DNA from 4 places in the Tatumella terrea genome. Region 1 is predicted to be linked to each of the others. Evidence: predicted binding sites of a transcription regulator. Region 1 holds the regulator's gene; each other region holds the start of a gene.
What was found. Region 1 encodes LexA, which represses DNA repair genes until DNA is damaged. Its sites were predicted from a motif close to TNCTGTATGTACATACAGNA; they were not measured.
Positions count from the first base shown of each region.

Region 1 (4,600 bases):
GCCCCCGCTGACATTGATCCCTTTATATAACCGGCTCCACAGCCAGCCCATGACGCGGTCGGTAATGCGGATAGCTTCGTAGCTGAAGTCCGCCGCGATTTCTTCCATCATAGCGACGGCATTTTTCCGGGCCATCTCGTGAGAGATTTTCTTACTGCGGGCCTCGTCCTCAACAGCTTTCGCAATCGCTTTGGATTGCAGCAGCTTGTTGAACAGGTCCTGGCGGGCCGGCAGACGCGGGCCGACGGCAGCCAGACGCTGGCGGGAAAAATGAATATGAGCCACCCGTGACAGCTTCTGGGCTATCGACTGGTCGGTGCCGTGCTCATCGGCCATCTGGCGTAAGGACATTTTAGGGGAGAAGCGGATAAAGCTATCCCGTCCCAGCCAGAGAATGGCGCAGAATTTCTGTAACCCGTTGAGTTCACGGAGTAAAGGTGCCTGCGTCCCCTGTGTCTCTTTGCCCGGAGCCCGGCCAAACATCACCGATACTGGCACCAGCTGGACATCCAGCGCCGGATTGTTCCTGTGCAGATCCAGGTAATCGTGGAAAATCTTCACGGTTTCCTGATTCGGGGTGAAATAAGGTAATAACCGCGGACCGTCATGAATAAACACATGACGCGGTAGCAGACTGCCGTCGATTTCCAGAGGTTCTAACGGGTCGGGCAGATCATGCTTCAGGCATTCGGTACGGAGTGCCAGCAGATCTGCTTTGGAATCATACGGAAATACATAGATAATAGGGCGGGTAGGGTCCAGACCGAGTTCGGTCACAGGATCGCCCGGGATCACCTTGCTCTTTACCAGCAAAGATAATGGAATACTTAGTAATTTATAATAAAGTTTACGCCAGCCTGACATAGATAAATCCGGAGCCTCTTTTGATAGCAAAGCGGCGCAATCATACCAGAAACTGCAAAGAAGATCTGTGGCCAGGTGCACTATTGAAAATTAACAGGAGAACGGCCGATGGCAGGAAGGACAACGGGATGGCGGCGGCTGGTGAAGGCCACCGGCTATTCATGGCAGGGGCTGCGGGCCGCCTGGCGGCATGAGGCGGCCTTCCGCCAGGAAACCGTAGTGACTATCGTGGCAATAGTAATTGCCGGCTGTCTGGATGTGGATGCAGTTTCACGCATTCTGCTGATTGGATCGGTCGTACTGATTATGATCATCGAAATTATCAACAGCGCGATAGAAGCCGTGGTTGATCGTCTTGGCCCGGAAATACACCCCTTATCCGGCCGGGCGAAAGACCTGGGATCGGCCGCCGTATTGCTGGCGATCCTGCTGGCGGTGTTTGTCTGGGGAACAGTGCTCTGGCAATGGTGGTCGCTGGCGGGATAATGACCGACAGTTGTTTGTTTTATGACGGTTTTTGGTTTTCATTTATGAAAGACCTGTATATACTCACAGCGACTGTATAAACAACCAGGGGGCGGGATGAAAGCATTAACCAGCAGGCAGCAGCAGGTCTATGACCTGATTCGCGACCATATTCAACAGACGGGTATGCCGCCGACACGTGCGGAAATCGCTGCCCGCCTCGGTTTTCGCTCCCCGAATGCGGCAGAAGAACACCTGAAAGCTCTGGCACGTAAAGGTGTTATTGAAATCGTGTCCGGTGCCTCACGGGGCATCCGCCTGCTGATGGAAGAAGAAACGCCGGAAGGTCTGCCGCTGATCGGCCGGGTTGCCGCCGGTGAACCTCTGCTGGCCCAGCAACATATAGAAAGCCACTATCAGGTCGATCCGGGACTGTTTAAGCCGGGTGCCGATTTTCTGCTGCGCGTCAGCGGGATGTCGATGAAAGATATCGGTATCATGGACGGTGATCTGCTGGCGGTCCATAAAACCCAGGATGTCCGTAACGGGCAGGTGGTGGTCGCCAGAATCGATGACGAAGTCACGGTGAAACGCTGGAAAAAACAGGGGAATACGGTACAGTTATTACCTGAGAACAGCGAATTCTCTCCGATTGTGGTAGATGTCCGCGAACAGAGCCTGACGGTTGAAGGACTGGCGGTCGGTATTATCCGCAACGGAGAATGGCTGTAACTGACGGGCCGTTGTCCGTCAGCCGGCGACCGGGAGATCTGACTTCCGGTTGTTAAGATTCACCCTGCACCTTATTACAGTACGCTGATCGGCTGCTGCCGCAACCGGCGTTTGTCCGCCGGAAATCCTCTCCCGTCCGGCGGAGACACTGCGCTCTGTCAGGAAAACCCATGTCTTTTTTGAATACCACCGATAAAAAACTCTGGCGACTGGCATTACCGATGGTGTTATCCAACATTACGGTTCCGTTGCTGGGACTGGTGGATACCGCGGTGATCGGACACCTGGACAGTGCTATCTATCTGGGCGGGGTGGCTATCGGCACCACGGTCACCAGCTTCCTGTTTATGCTGCTGCTTTTCCTGCGTATGAGTACCACGGGGATGACGGCTCAGGCATGGGGAGCCGGCGATTCAGCAGCCCTCGCCAAAGCCCTGGCTCAGCCCCTGATCATGAGTGTGGCGGCCGGGCTTCTGTTTATTGTGGTACGTGACCCGGTCAGCCAGCTGGCCAGCGGATTTATCGGCGGTGATGCCGGTACGCTGGAACAGGCACGTGTTTTTATCCGTACGCGCTGGCTCAGTGCGCCAGCGACCTTCGCGAATCTGGTGATCCTTGGCTGGCTGCTGGGTGTTCAGTATGCCAGGGCTCCGGTGATCCTGCTGGTCGCCGGTAACCTGGTGAATATTTTGCTGGAGGTGTGGTTTGTTCTGCACCTGCATCTGGGAGTCCGGGGAGCAGCGGCCGCTACCGTGATCTCTGAATATGTCTCGCTGCTGGTCGGTGTGCTACTGGTGTTGCAGGTTTTCCGGCGGCGTAGGATGTCTGTCCGTTTACTGCTGGAAGGCTGGCGCGGCGATATCAGACGTTTGCTGGGCCTGAACCGCGATATTCTTCTGCGGAGCTTACTCCTGCAGATCTGCTTTGCTTCTCTGACCTTCATCGGTGCCCGGATGGGGGCTCAGGTCGTTGCGGTGAATGCGTTGCTGATGATGTTCCTGACTTTTACCGCCTATGCGCTGGATGGATTTGCCTATGCGGTGGAGGCGGTTTCCGGAGAAGCCTACGGGGCGCGTGAAGCCGGAAAATTGCATGAAGTCTGGTACGCCTCCTGCCGTCAGGCCGGTATTGTCGCTCTGCTTTTTTCGCTGGTGTATGGGCTGGCCGGGCAATACATCATTGAGATGATGACCTCATTACCTTCCCTTCGCCAGTTGGCTGACCATTATCTGATCTGGCAGGTCATTCTGCCTCTGGCAGGTGTCGGCGGGTATTTACTGGATGGTTTGTTTATCGGTGCCACGCGCGGACGGGAAATGCGTAACAGTATGGCGATTGCCGCGGCAGGCTATGGCCTGACATTGTGCAGTGTTCCCTGGCTGGGTAATCACGGGCTTTGGCTGGCGCTCTGTGTCTTTATGCTACTGCGGGGGATCACACTCTGGCATTGCTGGCAGCAGCATCAGCGCAGGGGAACCTGGTTTGATCACTGACCCGTCACTGAACCCCGGGGAAATTAGCGGCCGGCCCGTTTTTTAACTTCGCTGCTGTGGTCGTGCTGGCACTGTTCCTGATTATCACAGGCCGCGATCTCAGCACATTTCACGCACAGACCATGGGCTTCAATCACACTGTGGCGCAGCAGAAAGCCCGCCTGCTTTGCCTGGGTGACGATCAGATGTTCCACCCCTTCAGCATGACGCTCGCTCACCGATGCACAGTTATCGCAGACCAGCATAACCGAGGTATGAGACGGGTGTTCAAAGTGCGGGCATACCACATAGCTGTTATTAGAGGCGACCCGGTGAATAAACCCCTGCTCCAGCAGAAAATCCAGCGCACGATAGACGGTCGGTGGCTTGGCCTGCGGCTCACTGATGCGCAGTTTATCCAGCAGATCATAGGCGCTGATGGCCCCCTGTTCTTCGGCCATCAGACGTAACACTTCTGCGCGCTGGGGCGTCATACGTACCCCACGTTTCAGGCAGAGACTCTGTGCCTCGGCAAGAATCTGAGCGGGAAGTTGCTGTTGCATGATGGCTTTCTCCAACGAATAGTCTGCGGTAACGGGCTATCTTAGCATGGCTGGCGCTTTAATGCTGATCCTGTATGGCGAAGTGCGACAGGCGACGGAAAGCGGTCCCTGCCGGCGGGGGGCCCTGATTCCGTGACATGGCGGAAGCTGTGCGGTCACCCCCGGACTGCCGTTTTTCTATGCTATAGTAGGGCATGCTTTTGTCCCTTTTTTCAGTCCTTCCTGTCACGCCCGGGTGCGAACGGGGGCTGTTTTACCTGATGATATAAAGAAAAATGCACGAAAATAAAGAAACCTCCAACCTGCACCAGACCTCTCAACCGCAGGCCGTATCGCCTGAATACCTTGCCGGGCGTTTTTCCGTCGCGCCGATGCTCGACTGGACCGATCGTCATTGCCGCTATTTCCACCGTAAACTGACCGGCCAGACGTTGCTGTATACCGAGATGGTAACCACGGGCGCAATCATTCATGGCAAAGGCGATTATCTGGCGTATAACGACG
Region 1 is NZ_BAAAFX010000002.1:30,041-34,640, forward strand. Features, by position in the region: gene plsB (glycerol-3-phosphate 1-O-acyltransferase PlsB) at 1-864, opposite strand, end outside; gene ABD035_RS00165 (diacylglycerol kinase) at 973-1,350, shown strand; gene lexA (transcriptional repressor LexA) at 1,447-2,061, shown strand; gene dinF (MATE family efflux transporter DinF) at 2,232-3,554, shown strand; gene zur (zinc uptake transcriptional repressor Zur) at 3,578-4,096, opposite strand; gene dusA (tRNA dihydrouridine(20/20a) synthase DusA) at 4,372-4,600, shown strand, end outside.

Region 2 (4,600 bases), on a different contig from region 1:
TGTCGCGGTTACCGGTCTTCTTCAGCCAGCTGCCGATATATTTTTCCGTCAGTCCCTGGGTTTCCGGGCGTGGCGGAACGGGATACATCTCGGCAGTATCGATCAGGTTAATCCCCTGGCTCAGGGCAAAATCGAGCTGTGCATGGGCATCGGCTTCACTGTTTTGCTCACCAAAGGTCATGGTACCCAGTCCCAGCTGACTGACTTCCAGCGAACTATGGGGAATGCGGTGATAATGCATTGCTGGCTTCCTTCTGTGGTTACGGGTAAAAAAGGCCTCTCCGGACTATAACCGGCGAAATGATGGCGCGAAAGGAAAAAGTACCCGCGACTGCCGCCGGAACAGCGGCAGGCTGAAATCAGCGTTCGATAATGCCGGAAATCTCATCCCCGTTGATCTGAACCTGATTCCCTGACTCATCGGTGTACTGGACGAGCCCTGTATCTTTATCGATCTCCGGTTTGCCTTGGGTCATGATCATATGGCCGTCTTTGGTGGCCATGACATAATGGCTGCTGCAGCCGCCAAGCAGCAGTGCGCTGAGCATCAGGCCGCCGCCTGCAATGATACGTAATCCGTTCATGGCTCTCCTCATGTGCAGTTGTCATTTTATTACAGGTTATAGTAATAAATGATTTCTCTGCCACAGACAAACAGCAGCGCTATGAAACCGACGATAAAGCGCAAAAAAACGTGAAAATCAGATAAAAACCGGGATGTCCGGCGGAAGTTTCCCGTCACAGAGACGGCCTTCCGCCGGCGGAGGGTTAATGTGATTTGTTCTTACTTCGCAACAGGTTAAGCATCTCCACGCCCATCGAGAAGAACATGGCGAAATAGATATAGCCTTTCGGTACGTGTATCGACACACTCTCCAGGATCAGGGTGAAGCCGACCAGGATCAGAAATGCCAGCGCCAGCATCTTAATGGTCGGATGACGGTCAACGAACTCGCCGATAGCCTTTGCCGCAAACATCATCATAATCACCGCAATCACCACTGCGGCCATCATAATAAACAGATGGTCAGACAGACCCACGGCGGTGATCACTGAATCCAGGCTGAAAATAATATCGAGCAGCATGATCTGGACAATCGCCCCGGCAAAAGAAGACACGCGACTCTCGTGCACTTCTTCGCCCCCTTCGATGGTTTCATGGATCTCTTTGGCCGATTTCCAGATCAGGAACAGCCCGCCCGCCATCAGAATAAGATCCCGCAGCGATAGGGCATGATCAAACACGGTAAACAGCGGATGAGTCAGTCGCACCACCCAGGCGATAGACGCCAGCAGTGCCAGACGCATCAGCATCGCCGCCATCAGACCCAGTTTACGGGCTTTATCCTGTTGTTTCTCAGGGAGCTTAGCCACCACCAGCGACAGAAAAATAATATTGTCGATACCCAGAACCACTTCCAGCACTATCAGTGTCCCCAGCGCCAGCCAGGCATTGGGATCAGCAATCCACTCAAACATATTCACATCAATCCTAAACGAAAGCTAAACAAAGAGTATAACCGGGCAGGATTAATCGGTTACAGTAAAAAATCACAGCAGAAAATGGCGGGCCAGCAGCGGCCCGGTAAAGGTTTTCTTCAGATAGAAGCCGCGGGGCAGCGTCATGATGGGCTGGCCCTGTGCACCGATGCCCTCCGTGAGGGCTTTACGGTTGGCGGCTTTCGGGCGGATTTGCAGATACTGACCGTGGCGGGCGGTAATTTTATCCACGTCACCCAGTACAATCATTTCCATCAGTTCCTCCCAGTCCGCGCGCAGCTGTTCCTCCTCTTCCGGGGTAGGGCTCCACAATAACGGGGTGCCTATCCGTCGCTGTTTCAGGGGCAGGGACCGTTCGCCTTCCACCGGCACCCATAAGACACGCGATAACTTATGACGCAGGTGGCAGTGCTGCCAGCTGACACCGGTATTACCGGTTAACGGCGCAACACAGACAAAGGTGGTTTCCAGTGGCTGCCCCCGGCTATCCACAGGTATGGTTTTCAGTTCGATCCCCAGATGCGCAAAGTCCTGTTCCGCCTTACTGCCTGCCGACGCCCCGAGGTGCCATTCGATCAGGGTCCCTATCCAGCCCTTATCCCGGCGAAGATCGGCCGGCACCGGCAGGGAGAACGTAGCAGCCAGTTCTTCCAGTGTTTGTCCGGCGAGCGCATAAGCACGCTGCAGTAATACCTGTTCATTTTCCGGGGCGGCCAGAGGTGCCGGCGAGTCAGACATAAGCCCTCATTTAACTGATTAAAAAACAACCTGCCAGGCAGGGGGATTTATTGATACGCCTGAATGCAGTGAGTAAATCTAATAATAGCATGATTCAACGCACTTTTTTATGTACCCGGCGGGATGTCAGAAGAACAGGGGCCAGCGTTATACCTGTTTGTCATGGGTAATAAACAGGATTATACGCAGAGTTATCCACAGAAAAATGGGATAACTGTGTATGACCCTGACTACTGGTTCGATTTACAGCCTTGACTTTAGCGGTCCGTGCAATTTTTTTTGCGATGGTGGATAACATATCACCATAAACTGTGGATAAAAATAGCGATGGTTATTTTTTGTTCTTCCCGCTAAGTTATTTGCGGCACGGCCCGTAAAACCCTTATTTTTTGCCTGTGGTTAATTGCTTAACTAAATGAAATATAGCAATTTATTTTTTATTTCCTCACCCGGTGCTTTACGGGGGATTTCGCTATTATTCAGGGAAATCCCGTGTTCTGCACAAAGCTATCCACAGAAAAGGTGCATAAAATCAGGCTCTCTGACCGGTCTCTGTTTATAACTCTAAGGTTTTTTGTGGGTTATCCCTGATTTATTCTGTCGAATCCCTGTCAGCCAGTGGTTTACCGCCTGTAAGGAGTATGAAACAATCAGGCTATCTAAAGATAGCTTTGAGGTAGTCTGGTGATCGATGATGATGGCTACCGCCCGAATGTTGGGATCGTAATCTGTAACAGGCAAGGACAGGTTCTGTGGGCCAGGCGTTTCGGACAACACTCCTGGCAGTTTCCTCAGGGAGGCATTAATCCCGGAGAGACCCCGGAACAGGCGATGTATCGGGAATTGTTTGAAGAAGTCGGCTTACATCGTAAAGATGTACGGATTATCGCCTCTACCCGTAACTGGTTGCGTTACAAATTGCCCAAACGTTTGGTGCGTTGGGATACCCGGCCGGTGTGTATCGGCCAGAAACAAAAATGGTTTCTGCTGCAACTGCAATGCCACGAGAATGCCATTAATGTCCAGGGAAGCAGTACCCCTGAATTTGATGGCTGGCGCTGGGTAAGTTTCTGGTACCCGGTGCGCCAGGTTGTCTCTTTCAAACGTGATGTTTATCGCCGCGTGATGAAAGAGTTCGCGACTGTGGTGATGTCTGCAACAGAGAATTCACTGCCACGCAGTCAACAGCCCGGCCGAAGAAAAAGAGGATAGAGCATGGCGCTGATGCTCACCCGGTTACGCGATATTGTAGAAAAGGTAGCCAGTGCTTCCAGACTCAATGAAGCACTCGATATACTGGTGAATGAGATCTGCCAGGCGATGGAAACCGAGGTCTGCTCGGTGTACCTGGCCGATCAGGAGCGTCAGTGCTATTACCTGATGGCAACCCGCGGTCTGAAAAAACCGCGTGGTCGCACCATTACTCTGGCTCTGGATGAAGGGATTGTCGGACTGGTCGGTCGCCTGGCCGAACCGATTAACCTGGCCGACGCCCAGAGCCATCCCAGCTTCAAATTTATTCCTTCCGTAAAAGAAGAGCATTATCGCTCGTTTCTGGGCGCACCTATCATCAACCGTCGTCAGGTGCTTGGTGTTCTGGTGGTTCAGCAGCGTGAATTACGCTCGTTTGACGAGTCAGAAGAGTCCTTTCTGGTCACCCTGGCGACCCAGGTCGGTACGCTGCTTTCCCAGTCGCAGGTAGGGCAGCTATTCGGGGTATTTCGTCAGAGCCGTATCCGTGCCATTGCCGCCTCACCCGGGGTTGCGGTCGCCCCGGGCTGGGTTGACCATATTCAGCCAACCCTCGAACAGGTCACCCCGGCCTCGACGCTGGATACGGCGCAGGAACGCGAACGTCTGTTACGGGCGATGAGTGAAGCCGGCGACGAATTCCGTCGCTACAGTAAGCGCTTCTCCGGCAGTATTCAGAAAGAGAGCGCGGCCATTTTTGACCTTTACTCTCACCTGCTGAGTGACCCGCGGCTGAAGAAAGACCTGCTCAGTGAGATAGACCAGGGTGCCGTGGCCGAATGGGCCGTTAAAACCGTGATCGAGCAGTACGCCGGGCAGTTTGCTGACCTGAAAGATGCGTATCTGCGCGAACGCAGCGGCGATATTCGTGAACTCGGGCAGCGTTTACTGTTCCATCTCGATGACAGCCTGCATGGCACCAATGCCTGGCCGGAACGTTTTGTGCTGGTGGCGGATGAACTGACCGCGACGGCACTGGCCGAAGTGCCTCCGGAACGGTTGATAGGCGTAGTGGTCCGCGACGGTGCGGCGAACTCCCATGCCGCCATTCTGACCCGGGCCATGGGCATCCCGGCGGTTATGGGAGCGGATATCCGTCCCGGACAGTTAC
Region 2 is NZ_BAAAFX010000013.1:259,375-263,974, forward strand. Features, by position in the region: gene ABD035_RS09300 (NADP(H)-dependent aldo-keto reductase) at 1-241, opposite strand, end outside; gene ABD035_RS09305 (YgdI/YgdR family lipoprotein) at 360-584, opposite strand; gene ABD035_RS09310 (TerC family protein) at 769-1,479, opposite strand; gene mutH (DNA mismatch repair endonuclease MutH) at 1,552-2,238, opposite strand; gene rppH (RNA pyrophosphohydrolase) at 2,923-3,450, shown strand; gene ptsP (phosphoenolpyruvate--protein phosphotransferase) at 3,463-4,600, shown strand, end outside.
Region 2: mutH (DNA mismatch repair endonuclease MutH) is a predicted target of LexA. The motif match lies at 2,470-2,489, and genes of this name have one in related genera.

Region 3 (4,600 bases), on a different contig from region 1:
ACTTTCCCTCCATGCTCTGTGGCGGGATAGCCGCGCTGCTTCTGCAGATGCAGCATCCGCTGGCACTGGCCGGCGTCCGGGATCATTCGGACTTTCGGACTGATTTGTTCGGGCGCTTGCGCAGGACCAGCCAGTTTATTGCGGTCACCAGTTTTGGTAACCGCCAGGATGCCTGCACTCTGATAGAGAAAGTGAAAAAAATCCATCGGTATGTCACCGGGAAAGACCCTCTGGGGCGGGAATACCGGGCAGATGACCCGGCGTTGCTGACCTGGGTCCATGTCGCCGAAACTTACAGTTTTCTTGCCGCTCACCTGCGCTACAAAAACCCGTTGCTGAGCCGTGAGGAACAAGACCGCTATTACCGGGAAGCGGCACTGACCGGACAGGCGCTGGGAGCCACGCATATTCCGGTGACAGTCACAGAAGTGGAGGAATATCTGCAGGCGATGCGGCCTCAGCTCTGTATTGATGAGCGAACCTGTGAAGTCAGCCGGTTACTTTTTTCGGCCCCGGCACCCTCTGTCGCAGCCCGCCCGGTCATGGATATTATGCTACGTGCCGGAGGCGATCTGCTGCCTGAATGGACATCGGTGCCTGGCAGGCCACCGGCCAGCCGCTTAAGGCGACAGATGACACGCTACAGTATGCAGGGGGTGGCGGCGCTGTTGCGCTGGGCAGTGACCGACGGGGCACGCGCTAAAGCGATACGCAGGGCAGCGTTATCGGCTGAGGGATGATGATTCACTGCATGCTGACAGCAGTGTATAATCATTAAAGATTTTTTAAGGAATTCTTATGTCAGCGATCGAAGTTATTCTTGTCGATAAAAACGATGCTCCGACAGGAAAAATGGAAAAACTGGAAGTGCATGAAAAAGGATTATTGCATCGCGCGGTGACCGTCTATGTCTTTAACCGCAAAGGAGAGTTTCTGCTCCAGCGTCGGGCGGCTAGTAAATACCATTGCGGAGGGTTGTGGAGCAATACCTGCTGCGGTCATCCTTTTCCTGGCGAAGGGACGCAGCAGGCGGCAGAACGTCGTTTACGTGAAGAAATGGGGCTGAGACTCTCTCTGCACCCGGTGTTCGAGATTAGCTACAACATGCCGTTACACAATGGTCTGACGGAACATGAATACGGGCATATTTTTTTCGGTATCACTGACGAGCCGCCGGTACTGAATATTGAAGAGGCTGATGCGTGGCGATACAGCAACGTGAAGGGACTGCAACGGGAAATGGCCGCCAGTCCTGAGCGCTTTACCCCCTGGTTTATTTATACGTTGTCAGAGGCGATTGCCCATCACCCCGCCTTCATGGCTGCGGACCCGCCTTGTGACTCCTGAAGACGGGGCAGGCCCGGAACTTACGGGGGTCAGGACCTGAGAATAATGGTATAGCCTACCAGCATCAGGCCGCCCATGCCCCCGACAGCCAGCAGCAGGAAAAGAAAGGTAATGCCGATTTTTTGCCAGTTCATGTCCGTGCTACTCCGTTAACAGAAAAAGAGACTCCCGGGCCGGGATGATCGGTCTGCACTCTTTACAGTAACGCGGCAGAGGAAGACGCTGACCCGTGAAGTGCTTCAATCTTATAACCACTCTCCTGCCATTCTGCCAGCAGATTTTGCTGTCCCCGGGTGAGTGGATTATCGGTCCATAAAAAGATTTGCATACGGGGTAACAGTTGCGGGTCAGTCAGCTTGAGTGGTTCAGCCAGCACCGTCACCCGCCAGTTTTGTTCTGTTAAACGCCAGCTTTCGAGCCACAGACGGAGGCGGTCACGGTTAGACCAGCCGATAAGCAGGGCATCTTCACCGGCACGTTTACGCGTGGCTGCCAGCGAAAAACTGACATAATCGATCAGAACACCGTCCAGTAAACTGCTCATATAGGCGGCCGTATGCTGGTTCAGCATCAGCCTCTGACGGACCGGAAGAAACACCTGGTCTATCAGTACGCCCGCCGGGTTATCTTTCCCGAGAGAATAAATCCACTGACGCAAGCGTGCCGGGTGATTATTCCGCAGCACAGACAGCAGTTCATCCTGACGTAATGCCCACTCACTGCAGGTCTCGGTAGCTTCTCCCTCCAGTAATGCTTTTACTTTGGCGGGCGGTAATCCGCTTTCAATCCAGCGTTTAATTTCCAGTATTTTCTGCCGGTCCGCTTCGCTGTAGAGACGGTGGCCACCGGGTGTCCGGTGCGGCGTAATCAGGCCATAGCGCCGCTGCCAGGCGCGTAAGGTGACCGGGTTAATGGCACAATCTCTTGAAATATCACCGATTGTGTAAAACTCAGACTGGGACATATCGTAGTTATCCTGACACAGATCCGGTAACTATTATAATCTAACATGCGCGATGAAAAAAACTGTTGCGTCCATCCCCGGCAGAACAATCGCACCGGACGACACAGTGAATTGCGGGCAAATTTACTCTCAGGACTGCCGTCAGGCGCCATACTGTGTAAAAATACAGGCTGATTCTTCTGGCAGATGGTCGTTATGGTTCTGACACCCGCATTAAAATTACAAATCGGTGAATGGTATAAGCTGCTACAGACACAGGTCGCCGATTTTATCCCCCGTCTGCCACAACGTCAGATGATTGCTGAAGTGGCAAAAACGCTGGCGGGGGAAGACGATCGTCATCTGGTGATTGAAGCGCCGACCGGTGTCGGTAAGACCCTCTCTTATCTGATCCCGGGGATCGCGGTTGCCCGATCAGCAGAAAAGAAACTGGTGATCAGTACGGCTAACGTCGCCCTGCAGGATCAGATCTTTGATAAAGATCTGCCGCTGTTAAAAAAGTTTATTCCGGACCTGACGTTTACGGCGGCCTTCGGGCGACGCCGGTATGTCTGTCCGCGCAACCTGGCATTCACCACGGCTGAACCGGACACGCAGGGAGATTTATTCCTCTATCTGGAAGAGTCAGCGGGGACCCGGCCAGCCATTTCCGGTGAACAGCAGCAACGGGAACAGAAGGTCTGTAGCCGGCTGGAAAGCTCCCTGAAATCCGGAGCGTGGGACGGACTCAGAGACCATTGTGATGAACAGATCGATGATTCGTTATGGTTACGGCTGTCGACCGATAAAAACAGTTGTCTGGCTCACCATTGCCAGTGGTATAAAGAGTGCCCGTTCTTCCTGGCTCGCAGGGAAATAGAGCAGGCAGAAGTGGTCGTTGCCAACCATGCCCTGGTGATGGCGGCACTGGAAAGTGATGCGGTTCTGCCCCCGGCGAAAGAGATGTTGCTGGTGGTCGATGAAGGACATCATCTGCCAGAAGTCGCGCGGGATGCACTGGAAATGAGCAGTGATATTTCACCCGCCGGCAGTGCGCTGCAGCTGGATCTGTTTATTAAATTTATCGGTACCCTGCGCAGCTGGTTTACCTTTAAATCGCCGCCGCCGCTGGCAAGCCCCGGAAGACTGGAAGAGCACTGTGGCGGGGTCCGGCAGTTAATGCAGGAAATGGCGGAAGAATTTATGCCGCTATTATCGGAGGTATCGCAGGGGAAGGCAGAACACCGCTTTATTCTGGGGGAATTACCGGAAGAAGCGACCGCACGCTGTCAGCAATTATTTAAACTCTGTGACGGGCTGCGCGGGTTATGTGAATATCTGATCAATGCCCTCGGTGAAATGACCGGCAAACAGGATATAGTCAGGATCCATCGGGGGTTATTACAGCTGAACCGTTTTCAGGGCTGGTTTGAATCGCTGAGTAAATTATGGTGGCTGGCGGGGCTGAACCAGTTGTCCGGGGCACCGGTATCAAAATGGCTGACGGCAGAATGGCAGGAAGAAAAATGTCATCTTTTTTTCCATTGCGCCGGTATCCGGGTCAGTGAGCAACTTGAAAAACTGTTATGGCGTAAAGTCCCCCACGTTATCGTGACCTCTGCAACATTACGCTCACTGAACAGCTTTCGCCGTTTCAGCGAAATGTCCGGACTGAAAGAGTCGGCCGGGGACCGCTTTGTTACCCTCGACTCTCCGTTTAATCATCTCAGTCAGGGAAAATTAGTGATCCCTGAAATGCAGTATGAGCCGCGACTGGCAGAGGAAGCGTTGCACATCGCTGAAATGGCGCGTTATTTCCGTCAGCAGGTCAAAGAGAAAAAGCATACCGGCAGCCTGGTGCTGTTTTCCAGTGGCCGGGCCATGCAGCAGTTCCTGGCCCATGTGACCGATTTACGGCTGATGCTGCTGGTGCAGGGGGATCAGCCCCGTTCCCGTCTGATCGCACTGCATCGGCAACGGGTCAGCGAAGGTCAGCAAAGTGTGCTGGTCGGGTTGCAGTCTTTCTCTGAAGGGCTTGATTTAAAGGGGGAACTGCTGACCCAGGTACATATTCATAAGATAGCGTTTCCGCCCATCGATAGTCCGGTGATCCTGACCGAAGGCGAATGGCTGAAAAGCCAGCAGCGTTATCCGTTCGAAATCCAGAGTCTGCCAGGCGCGTCCTTCACTCTGATACAGCAGGTGGGCAGGCTTATCCGTAGCCATCAATGCTTCGGCGAGGTGATTATTTATGACCGGCGATTATTGACCAAAGCCTATGGGAGCCGCTTACTGGCAGCCTTACCGGTT
Region 3 is NZ_BAAAFX010000017.1:196,957-201,556, forward strand. Features, by position in the region: gene ABD035_RS12970 (oxygenase MpaB family protein) at 1-740, shown strand, start outside; gene idi (isopentenyl-diphosphate Delta-isomerase) at 799-1,347, shown strand; gene ABD035_RS12980 (protein YohO) at 1,377-1,481, opposite strand; gene ABD035_RS12985 (MerR family transcriptional regulator) at 1,544-2,311, opposite strand; gene dinG (ATP-dependent DNA helicase DinG) at 2,507-4,600, shown strand, end outside.
Region 3: dinG (ATP-dependent DNA helicase DinG) is a predicted target of LexA. The motif match lies at 2,463-2,482, and genes of this name have one in related genera.

Region 4 (4,600 bases), on a different contig from region 1:
CGGTCTCATCGATAGCCCTGGCCATCGATGGGGTGATGCGGTCGCCGTAGAGGATGGCCTTACCATTGATATTACGTGCTGCGCGTCCGATGGTCTGGATCAATGAACGTTCCGAACGCAGGAAGCCTTCTTTATCCGCATCCAGAATCGCGACCAGAGACACCTCCGGCATATCTAACCCTTCGCGTAACAGGTTAATCCCCACCAGCACATCGAACTCCCCGAGACGCAAGTCACGGATAATCTCCATACGCTCGACGGTATCGATATCCGAGTGCAGGTAACGTACCTTTTCACCGTGCTCTTCCAGATATTCGGTCAGATCTTCGGCCATACGTTTGGTGAGCGTGGTCACCAGAACCCGTTCATTCAGGATGACCCGCTGACGAATTTCAGAGAGCAAATCATCCACCTGAGTCGCCACCGGCCGGACTTCGATGATCGGGTCAAGCAATCCGGTCGGACGAACCACCTGCTCGATCACTTCCCCGCCGGATTTCTCCAGCTCATAGGCCCCGGGCGTTGCAGAAACATAGATAGTTTGCGGAGCCAGAGCTTCAAATTCTTCAAATTTCAGTGGCCGGTTATCCAGCGCTGACGGGAGTCGGAAACCGTACTCCACCAGATTTTCTTTACGGGCACGGTCCCCGCGATACATACCGCCTATCTGCGGAATAGTCACGTGGGACTCGTCGACCACCAGCAGACCGTCTGCAGGCAGGTAGTCAAACAGGGTCGGCGGTGCCTCACCCGGCCCCCGCCCGGAAAGATAACGCGAGTAGTTTTCGATCCCGGAGCAGTAGCCCAGTTCATTCATCATTTCCAGATCGAACTGGGTACGCTGTGCAATACGCTGTTCTTCGAGCAGCTTATTGTTTTCCAGTAACACCCGGCGCCGGTCAGCCAGTTCCGTTTTAATCTCTTCCATCGACTGAACAATACGCTCACGCGGGGTCACGTAGTGCGTTTTCGGATAGACCGTATATCGCGGTATCGTCTGTGCAATCTGCCCGGTCAGGGGGTCGAAGATCGATAACCGTTCGACTTCATCATCAAATAACTCCACCCGCAGGGCAATCTCATCCGATTCCGCCGGGAAAATATCAATCACTTCCCCGCGCACGCGGAAGGTCCCGCGTTGAAATGCCTGATCATTACGCGTGTACTGCAGTTCTGCCAGCCGGCGCAGGATACTGCGTTGATCGATGATCATCCCCCGGGTCAGATGCAGCATCATTTTAAGATACAGATCCGGGTCACCCAGACCATAAATAGCCGAGACCGAGGCCACCACAATCACATCTTTACGTTCGAGCAAGGCCTTAGTGGCGGACAGGCGCATCTGCTCGATGTGCTCATTCACCGAGGCATCTTTTTCGATAAAAGTATCCGAGCTGGGAACATAAGCTTCCGGCTGATAATAATCGTAATAGGAGACGAAGTATTCCACCGCATTGTCAGGAAAAAACGCTTTCATTTCACCATACAATTGTGCCGCCAGCGTTTTATTCGGGGCCAGTACCATGGTGGGGCGATTCAGGTCTGCAATAACATTGGCTACCGTGAAGGTTTTGCCTGATCCGGTGACCCCGAGCAAGGTCTGATGCGCCAGACCGTCTTCCAGACCTTCCTCCAGTTGCCGGATAGCGTCCGGCTGGTCACCGGAGGGACTGAATTCAGAATGGAGTTTAAACACTTTGCTCATCGTTTGCCTGCCTGTTGCGATTGACGGTGCGGGGTTACTATTTTACTCGCTGACGGAAAATATGCCAATTCCTGTACTGTATATCCAGCCAGTTATGTTAAAAAAAACTTAACAGCGTAACCTGTAAAACAAACCGTTATCCCTGCTGAAATTCCCGCCGGTCAGGTTATCCACCGGAACTTTGTTCCTTTACCTTTTGTCAAGCGATTGTCATAAAGCCATGGCAGAATTCCGGGAGGCGCTCCCCGAAGGCTTGCTTTTAATTAACTAGTTGAATAGATAAGAATAATAATAAAAGCCCGGTTTACAGCCAGCCTGATGCCAGCCCGCATATTTCCTTGCGTCAGCGCTGTTTTACGATGCTAATGCACATAGTTATCCACAGGAATGGTGGATAACTGATTTTAGCCCAGAGGCGGCCTGCTGTGCATAAAGTATTTGCGGCCAAAAATGCCGGTAAAAAAATTTTTTTTTAAGTTTTTTTTACCCTTATACGACGGGTTCAAAAGCATCAGTCATGGCGACCCGGTCGTTATTTTTGACTACAGTCAAGCACCCTGACTCAGATTTTATCTCTTTTTCACCTTTTTGCTGCACCACCATACCCGCATACAGGCACCGACAAAGTGCAACCCTTTATTAACCTGCCCCGTCCCCCTGAGTCAGCCGCAGTGCAGCCCTTGCCCTCTCAGGCCGGCACCCGATTTTCGGTGATTGTAAAAACTGGCCCGGTTATTGCTTGGTTAGAGTGAAGCTGTCGCCGGAGGGAAGGATGGCATGGACTACCGGTTAGCCCATGTCTATTCGCCAGGCCTTGTTTATTACGAGAGGAGTTCAACAGATGCTGAGTTTACGTGCAATCAATCAATTTTACGGCCAAAACCATACGCTCTGGGATGTAGATTTGGATCTGATGCCAGGCTCATGCACTGCTGTGCTCGGTCAGCACGGGATGGGTAAAACCACCCTCGTTAACTGCATTATGGGTTATTTGCCGGTCAACAGTGGCACCATGACCTGGCAGGAAAAAAATGCCCCGCCCCGGGATCTGAATCTGCAACCTTCAGAACAACGTGCCGGAATGGGCATCGGGTATGTCCCTCAGGCCCGCCATATTTTTTCCCAGATGAGCGTGGAAGATAATCTGATGATTGCCCTGAAAGCGGCCCGCAGTAACGGACCGCTGGCGATCCCACCGATGATTTTTGACCTTTTCCCGCATCTCTATGACCTGCGTCACCAGCGCGGGGGGGATCTTTCTCTGGACCAGCAGCAGCAACTGGCCCTGGCCCGGGCCCTGGTATTACAACCTAAGCTGCTGATCCTCGATGAACCGACGGAAGGTATGTCGCCCTGGCTGGAAGAAGATATGGGCAACCTGTTGCGTTGCCTGAATCATCAGTACGGTATGACCATCCTGCTGCTTGAGCAAAGGATCTCCTTTATCCGCCGCGTTGCGGACTACTTTTTATTACTGCATCGCGGGCGGAATGTTGCCACCGGCCGGGTTGCCCAGCTGGATGAAGGCATGATCAATAAGTGGCTGACCTGACACTTTCCGGCAGATCCAGATACTGACCACAGGATGAAATCGCCTGGTCGTCAGTAAAGTGGGGTATTTCTCCCAGCAAAGGGGCCGGAAGAGAATGTATCAGAGTTTGCAGGTACGGCTGATGCCGGTATTGCGGCGGCTGTACATTGCTGGCTATCCAGCCCGCCATGACCAGTCCTGAAGCCTCTATCGCCCGGGCGGTCAGTAGCGCATGATTAATACAGCCAAGCTTCATCCCCACCACCAGAATCACCGGCAGCTGCTCACGAGCCACCCAGTCGGGATAAAGAAAGTCTTCCCCCAGCGGGGTAAACCAGCCACCCGCCCCTTCCACGGCAATCCAGTCCGCGCTCTTTTTCAGATGCTGTAAGCCTGCCGACATAGCCTGTGCGGTTATCGGCCGGTTCTCTGCCTGGCTGACAATATGCGGTGACGTTGCTTCGCCGAAAATCAGTGGGTTAATCTCAGCATAGCGCAGCCCCGGCAGGCTGTAACGTTGCAGCAGCAGCCCGTCCCGGTTACGTAAACCTTCCGCGGTCATCTCCGACCCGGAGGCTACCGGTTTATAGCCCGCCGCCCGCCAGCCCCGCTGAGTGGCTGCCTGTAATAATCCACAGGTTGCCACCGTTTTACCGGCATCGGTGTCGGTTCCGGTAATAAACCAGCAATTTTTCATCCTTTGACTCCATACAGTAATTGATAACTTAACCGGTAGCCCTGACCATCTTTCGGCCAGGCCGCATCCAGCAGTGCAAGACGCTGCCGTGTTAACGCCTTGCCGTTGCTCCGTTGATGGAGATGGCTGGCCCCCACCCCTTTCAGTGACCAGAGTGCGGATTTCGCATCCGGGAAATGTAATGTGACCGTTTCAGCGGACAGCGAAATTCCGTAGCCGGCCGTCGCCTGCTCAACGGCCTCTCTGGTCAGGAAACGGTTAATATGTGTGCTGCCATCCAGCGCCTGCCAGGCGAGATCGACCTCCGGTAACGAGCCCGCCAGCAGCGTGGAAAAGCGTAAACATCCGCCGGGGACTAATGCAGACACTAACCGGCCGAGGCACTGCTGCAAATCGCTGCTCCACTGCAAGGCTAAATTACTCCACACCAGATCAAAACTGCCTTGCCTGAAAGGTAAGGCATCCAGATCGGCCTGCACATAGCCGTCAGCGGCCTGCCGTTTTTTTGCAAAGGCCAGCATCTGCGATGAAATATCCAGTGCAGTGACAAAATGCCCCTGGCGGCGAAAATAACGGCTGTACCAGCCACTGCCACATCCGGCATCCAGTACCCTGCCTGGCGGGCAAAGCGGTGCGATTTCCAGTAGCCGATCCCCGCACAGACGCT
Region 4 is NZ_BAAAFX010000017.1:173,065-177,664, reverse strand. Features, by position in the region: gene uvrB (excinuclease ABC subunit UvrB) at 1-1,705, opposite strand, end outside; gene ABD035_RS12875 (ATP-binding cassette domain-containing protein) at 2,547-3,257, shown strand; gene bioD (dethiobiotin synthase) at 3,238-3,933, opposite strand; gene bioC (malonyl-ACP O-methyltransferase BioC) at 3,930-4,600, opposite strand, start outside.
Region 4: uvrB (excinuclease ABC subunit UvrB) is a predicted target of LexA. The motif match lies at 1,780-1,799, and genes of this name have one in related genera.